2 regions of the Pantoea sp. X-Soil-MYKO-1289 genome follow, and region 1 is predicted to be linked to the other one. Evidence: predicted binding sites of a transcription regulator. Region 1 holds the regulator's gene; the other holds the start of a gene.
What was found. Region 1 encodes PhoB, which activates phosphate uptake and scavenging genes when phosphate is short. Its sites were predicted from a motif close to CTGTCATAAAACTGNCNNAT; they were not measured.
Positions count from the first base shown of each region.

Region 2: the regulator PhoB is predicted to act here: its motif matches at 1,667-1,686, upstream of phoA (alkaline phosphatase).

Region 1 is NZ_AP036004.1:1,026,235-1,029,643, reverse strand. It holds gene phoR (phosphate regulon sensor histidine kinase PhoR) at 1-903, opposite strand, end outside; gene phoB (phosphate response regulator transcription factor PhoB) at 918-1,607, opposite strand; gene sbcD (exonuclease subunit SbcD) at 1,803-3,002, shown strand; gene AC6I7Z_RS04865 (AAA family ATPase) at 2,999-3,409, shown strand, end outside.
Region 2 is NZ_AP036004.1:1,662,796-1,666,204, reverse strand. It holds gene mfd (transcription-repair coupling factor) at 1-88, shown strand, start outside; gene phoA (alkaline phosphatase) at 182-1,606, opposite strand; tRNA gene AC6I7Z_RS07940 (tRNA-Ser) at 1,850-1,937, shown strand; RNA gene AC6I7Z_RS07935 (RtT sRNA) at 1,986-2,114, shown strand; gene AC6I7Z_RS07930 (hypothetical protein) at 2,318-3,034, opposite strand; partial or broken gene AC6I7Z_RS07925 (hypothetical protein) at 3,040-3,409, opposite strand, start outside.

The sequences.
Region 1 (3,409 bases):
GATCTCGTGGCGCCCATTGCTCAGCGTCTCCGCTTCGCGCTGCAGCAGATGCAGCATCATCGGCACGTCCACCGTCTCTTTCATGTCGATAGCCGGCGCCGCCTCGATGCGCGACAGCGTCAGCAGCTGGCGCACCAGGCTGTCCATGCGGCGCGTCTGCTCCTGCATGGTCTGCAGCGCTTTGCCGCGCGAGCGCTCGTTCATCACCGAGTCGTTCATCATCTCCAGATAGCCCTGCAGCACCGTCAGCGGCGTGCGCAGCTCATGGCTGACGTTGGCGAAGAAATTGCGCCGCGCCCCTTCCAGCTGGTGCATCTGCGTCACGTCGCGCGCCACCATCAGCCACTGCCCTTCGCTGTAGGGCATGATGCGGAACTCCATATGGTGCTGATTATTGAGAATTAAGGTGAGCGGCTTATTGAAATCGCGCTGGCGAATATAGCGGGAGAATTCCGGATAGCGCAGCAGGTTGAGGATGTTCTGGCCGTTATCTTCCGGCCAGCGCAGACCGAGGTGCTGCTGCGCCAGACCGTTGCACCAGAAAATGGCGCCCTCTTCCGTGGTGAGCACCACCGCGTCGGGCAGCGTCTCGGCGCCGCTGCGAAAGCGCTTAATCAGGTTGCCCAGCTCGCGCCGCCGCCGACGGTTGCGCAGCTGCATCTGATAGAGGCCGTAAAACAGCGGCTCCCAGCTCGCCTGTCCGGTGGGCGGCGTCATGGTGCGATCCACCCACAGCCAGTGCGACAGCCGCATCAGATTATAGAAGTGCCACAGCAGCATCCCCAGCACGCTGACCAGCAGCAGCCAGGGAAGATAGCCGAAAATCAAACCGATTATCAGCGCCGGCAGGCAGGCCAGCGCCAGCTCGGAGAGCAGTCTCTTCCAGGAGAGTCGTTCCAGCACGGTAAAGACTCCGTTTAGTAGCGGGCGGAGAAACGATACCCCGTTCCGCGAACGGTTTGAACCATGCGATCGTGGCCGGAAACTTCCAGCGCCTTACGTAAGCGGCGGATATGCACATCGACGGTGCGATCTTCCACATAAACATTGGTGCCCCAGACGTGGTTCAGCAGCTGCTCGCGGCTGTAGACGCGTTCGGGATGAGTCATAAAGAAGTGCAGCAGCTTATATTCGGTCGGGCCCATCTCCAGCGGCGTCGACTCGGACATCACGCGGTGCGACGACGGGTCCAGGCTCAGGCCCTGCATCTCGATCACCTCCTCCACCGCCATCGGCGAAATGCGGCGCATCACCGCCTTGATGCGCGCCATCAGCTCTTTCGGCGAGAAAGGCTTGGTGATGTAGTCATCCGCGCCCACTTCCAGACCGCGCACGCGATCTTCCTCTTCGCCGCGCGCCGTCAGCATCATCACCGGGATATCGCGCGTCAGCGCTTCGCGCTTCAGGTGCTTGATAAACTGAATGCCGCTGCCGCCCGGCAACATCCAGTCCAGCAGAATTAAATCAGGCCAGGGCTCAATCAGCTTGCCTATCGCGCTGTCATAATCCTCGGCCTCAATGGGCTGGTAGTCGTTCTGCTCCAGAACAAAGCACAACATCTCACGGATAGGGGCTTCATCTTCCACAACCAAAATGCGCTTAGCCATTGCAACTCCTGCTGATGTGACTGCTGTCACCGTTATATGCGGCGCCATTATGCGTCAGATTTATGACACTTTTATGAAAAACATAGCCGCTTAATCAGCGCGTTAACACTGCTTTATAACAACCGACGCCGCTTTTTTCGCTTTTGCGCCATAGCCGGTATAATCCTCCGGCAAACCGTTACCGCAGGGAGTTTTATGCGCATCATTCACACCGCGGACTGGCACCTCGGTCAGTTTTTCTATAACAAGAGCCGGGCGGCCGAGCACCAGGCCTTTCTCGACTGGCTGCTGGCGCGCATCGAAGAGTATCAGGTCGATGCGCTGATCGTCGCGGGCGACCTCTTCGACAGCGGCACGCCGCCAAGCTACGCGCGCGAACTCTTTAACCGTTTCGTGGTGGCGCTGCAGCCGACCGGCTGTCAGCTGGTGGTGCTGGCGGGCAATCACGATTCGGTCGCCACGCTCAACGAGTCGCGCGCCCTGCTCGCCTGCCTGAATACCCAGGTGATCACCACGCCGCAGGCGGATCACAATCTGCTGCTGCTGCGCGACCGCGCCGGCGAACCGGGCGCGCTGCTCTGCGCCATTCCCTATCTGCGGCCGCGCGATATTATGCGCAGCCGCGCAGGCCAGTCGGGGCGCGAGAAGCAGCTCAGCCTGCTGGAGGCGATCGCCGCGCACTATCAGCGCAGCGTCGACGCGGCGCGCGCGCATCCGCTGGCGCTGCCGGTGATCGCCACCGGCCATCTCACCACCGTCGGCGTCAGCAAAAGCGATTCGGTGCGCGATATCTATATCGGCACGCTCGACGCCTTTCCCGCGTCGGCTTTTCCCGACGTCGACTACGTGGCGCTCGGCCATATCCATCGCGCCCAGCGCGTCGCCAACAGCGATCATATTCGCTACAGCGGCTCGCCGATCCCGCTCAGCTTCGACGAGCTTGGCAGCGAGAAAAGCGTATTTTTACTGGAGCTGGATAGCGCCGGTTTGCAGAGCGTGACGCCGCTGCCCGTTCCGCCGTTCCAGCCGATGAAAATGCTGAAAGGCTCGCTGGCGGAGATCGAGGCGCAGCTGGCGCCCTTTGCCGACCATCAGGGCGACAGGCCGGTCTGGCTCGATATCGAAGTCACCACCCAGGAATTTCTCAGCGATCTGCAGCGCCGCGTCGAGGCGCTGACCGCCGATCTGCCGGTCGAGGTCCTGCTGCTGCGCCGCAGCCGCGAACAGCGCCAGCACAGCCTGGCGCAGCTAAAAAACGAAACCCTGAGCGAGCTAAAAGTGGAAGAGGTCTTCGCCCGCCGCATCGCGCTGGCGGAGGATATCGAAGAATCCGAGCATGCGCGCCTCAGCGCCCTGTTCCGCTCCACCCTCGCCTCGCTGGAGGAGAGCGAATGAAAATCCTCACGCTGCGCTTTAAAAACCTCAACGCGCTGAAGGGCGAATGGTTTATCGACTTTCGCGCCGAACCCTTCGCCAGCAACGGCCTGTTCGCCATCACCGGCGCGACCGGCGCAGGCAAAACCACTCTGCTCGACGCCATCTGTCTGGCGCTCTATCACCAGACGCCGCGCCTCGGCGTGCTGTCGCAGACGCAAAACGGTCTGATGACGCGCGACACCGCCGAATGCCTCGCCGAAGTGGAGTTCGAGATCAAAGGCGAAGCCTGGCGCGCCTTCTGGAGCCAGAACCGCGCGCGCGGCGCGGCCGACGGCAAGCTGCAGGCGCCGCGCGTCGAGCTGGCGCGCTGCATCGACGACAAAATCTTCGCCGACAAGGTCAACGACAAATTAAAACTGATCGAG
Region 2 (3,409 bases), 640 kb from region 1:
GCGCTTTACGCGCGATTTGGCCGAGCGCAAGCTGCGCATGGAGTGGGTGCAGAACTTTATGGCGCAGCTGCGCGAAAACCGCGTTTAGCGATGCAATAACGTCTCCCGCCAGCCGGGAGACGTCAGACCGCTGAAGCGCTTATAGCGTGGGTAGCAGGAGCCGGAGAGCAAAGCGTTCGCGTCACTTCAGCGCCATCGCATCGCGCAGGGTAAAGAAGAGATCGGTCTGATCGGTCAGCCCCACCACGTTAGCCGCCCAGGGACCGTAGGCCGCGACGCGCAGCTGAGTGCCGGTGTGGCCCTGCGAATCGGTATCGGAGTTGCCGTAGCTGAGGGTCATCACCGCGCCGTCCCTGGTGTTCAGCGCCTGCGTCAGGCCGGGCGCCTTCGTCCCGTTGGCGATGATCTGGCTGCTGTGCGCATGATCCGCCGTCACTACCACCAGCGTATTGCCCTCTGCGCGCGCAAAAGCGAGCGCCTGCTGCACCGCTTCGTCGAGGTCCACGGTTTCGCCAATCTGGCCGCACGGATTGGCCGCGTGGTCCTCTTTATCGATCGACGCGCCTTCGACCTGCAGGAAGAAGCCGTTCGGATTGGTTTTCAGCAGATCGATCGCTTTGGCGGTCATCTGCGACAGCGTCGGAGTTGCGGCCGGGCGATCTTTATTCACCTCGCAGGTCACCGCCGCTTGATCGATGTTGCCATAATGACTTGCCTTCGGCCCTTTCCAGCGCACCGGCATATTGCCGTCGGCAAACAGGCCGAGCAGCGGTTTCTCCTTGTCGGCCGCGGTAACGGCGTTCAGCCCCTGCCAGTCGCTCACCAGCTGATATCCCAGCGCCTGCGCCTGTTCGCGCAGAGTTTTGCCCTGATAGTCGCCCGCTTTCGCCACCTCGTTAAAAGATTTCGCGCCGCCGCCCAGCACTACGTCGGCGCGGGTTTTCAGGATCTGCTCGCTGATCGAGCCTTTACCACCCTGCTCCAGCGCGTTGCTGGCGCACAATTCGCTGGTTTTCTCCGGGCCGTAGCATTTGCGGCTGGTAACGTGCGCCATCAGCGCGGCGGGCGTCGCGTCCTGCAGCTCTGCGGTAGAGACGTTGCCGGTGGCTTTGCCTGCCGCTTTGGCGATCTCCAGCAGGGTTTGCTGATCCTTGCCGTTGACGTCGACACCGATGGCGCCGTTATAGCTTTTGGTGCCGGTGGCCCATGCGGTGGCGGATGCGGCGGAATCGGTAACGTAATCCGGCTTGTGGGTTTTCTTATCGAGCGAATAGTGTGTGTACTGGCCGGTAAGCGGCAGCGCGTCCAGTCCTTTAAAGAAGCCGCCTGCGCCCTCCGCCAGATTACGCGCGGCGGTGATCTCCGAGTCGCCCATGCCGTCGCCAATCAGCAGAATGACGTTTTTCGCCGTGGTGTTGCGCAGCGACGCTTTCAGCGCCTCGGTCTGATCGCCGGTCAGGCGGCGCGCGCCGCCGTGCTGGGTAATGTCGCCGGTCGCGGCACGCGAGTAACCTGCGTCTGCAGGCGCGCTGCCGTTTTCGGCGTGCGCAGAGAGGCTGATCAGCGAGGCGAGCAGAGAAAAGGTAAAGAGGCGCACAGGTTTCATCTTGTATTCCTTTATGAGAAAAATTTACCAGAGGTTTCAGGCGTTAAGTCTGTGATGTTCTGGTGACATTTTTGTGGCTGCGGGATTTCTTTTTGATGACAATCTGGCCGGAATGCGCAGGGATAAATCGATTCGAACAGAGCTTAAGCGGATAGAAAAAAAGAGAAAAATAGTGCTTGACCCTTTTAGGCCGACTCCCTATAGTAGCGCCCCGTTGACCCAGCAAGGTCAGCGGAAAAATGTGGTGAGGTGTCCGAGTGGCTGAAGGAGCACGCCTGGAAAGTGTGTATACGGCAACGTATCGGGGGTTCGAATCCCCCTCTCACCGCCACAAATTCAAGAAAATGCCTGAACTCGCGTTCAGGCATTTTTTTTTTGCATATCGCTCGATGAGAGGGGTATGAGAACCCCCGCCGGGGTTCGACAACGGGCGCAGCCCGTTGGACAGCGGAGCCTGCGACGCTGCCCGCAGGGCGAGCGCAGCGAGTCAATCCCCCTCTCACCGCCATCATTTCAGAGAGAAGCCTGAACATACGTTCAGGCTTTTTTCGTTTATATCACTCGATGAGAGAGGTATGAGAACCCCCGCCGGGGTTCGACAACGGGCGCAGCCCGTTGGACAGCGGAGCCTGCGACGCTGCCCGCAGGGCGAGCGCAGCGAGTCAATCCCCCTCTTACCGCCGCAAATCAGGAAAATACAGGCACGAAATTTTATTGTTCATATTTTTTAATGAGTCTCATTTTTTCTCTTAACACAGCATATCTTCTCAATTTTTTTGAAAAAGAGATTGCCCAAAAAAGAGATATGAAATTTTCAACAATAATGTAAGCAAACCTTAAGATTAAAATAATAATGATGAACATTAAAATTATTGTGGATATATTTATAAAATTCCCAGGGGGATGATAAAGGGTCAAAATTGAATTAAAAACGTCAATACTGTACCACGCCAAAAAAGCAAGAAATAGAGTATAAAAAACTATGTGGCCTGTCATTTTTTTTAATGAACAAACAGGCATTTCATCTCGTTTGTAATTGAAAATCTGATTGCAGTCAAGGAAAGATAAAAAACCCGTACTATTCATTCGAACATTATTATCATAAATGTAGCTAAACAGAACCTTTAATACAGGTAGAGGATAAAATAAACCATATTGCTTAAGTTTTAGCTCCTTAATTAAAACATCATACTCTCCATCAACATCATTAAATTCACTAATTATCTTTAGCGCAATAACTTTATCGTCTACAGACAACCTAATAAAATTAGATGAAAGATTCATTTTGAAAATGAAGACAAAAGGGAAGCAAAGGCGTTTTATTAAGCGAACCAGCCATAAAGCAGCAGCAACAAATAAAGGCCCCGTAATAGCTTTCAAGTGGTCCTCGAACAACCAAGAATCTTTTATAGTATCTATAATATTCATTATATTTATTCCTTTATATTAAGGATCTCACCGCACAGACGCAATTCCGGAGGCTCTGCCATTTTGATACGCCCAATGCGTACAGGTAAGGTCCCCTCACGCTGGCATAGATTCTTAATAGCGTGCCACTCTTCAGTCTCTGATTCCATATGTGTCGTAACCGAGTCGAAAGCACCCTCGGCAATAATGATGGCAGGATCTTTATCCGATTCCCTGTCGGCCGTAACTACGTCAGATTCATCAGTCAGTTTCGTCTTTCAGTTCAGCCAGACTGGCTTTAAGTTCATTAAAAGTGCTGGCGGCATCCTCCGGCGCATAAAAAAAGAGGCCGCTAATGAAAATAGCTTCCATGACTTCCCTAAAACAAAAAGAGGT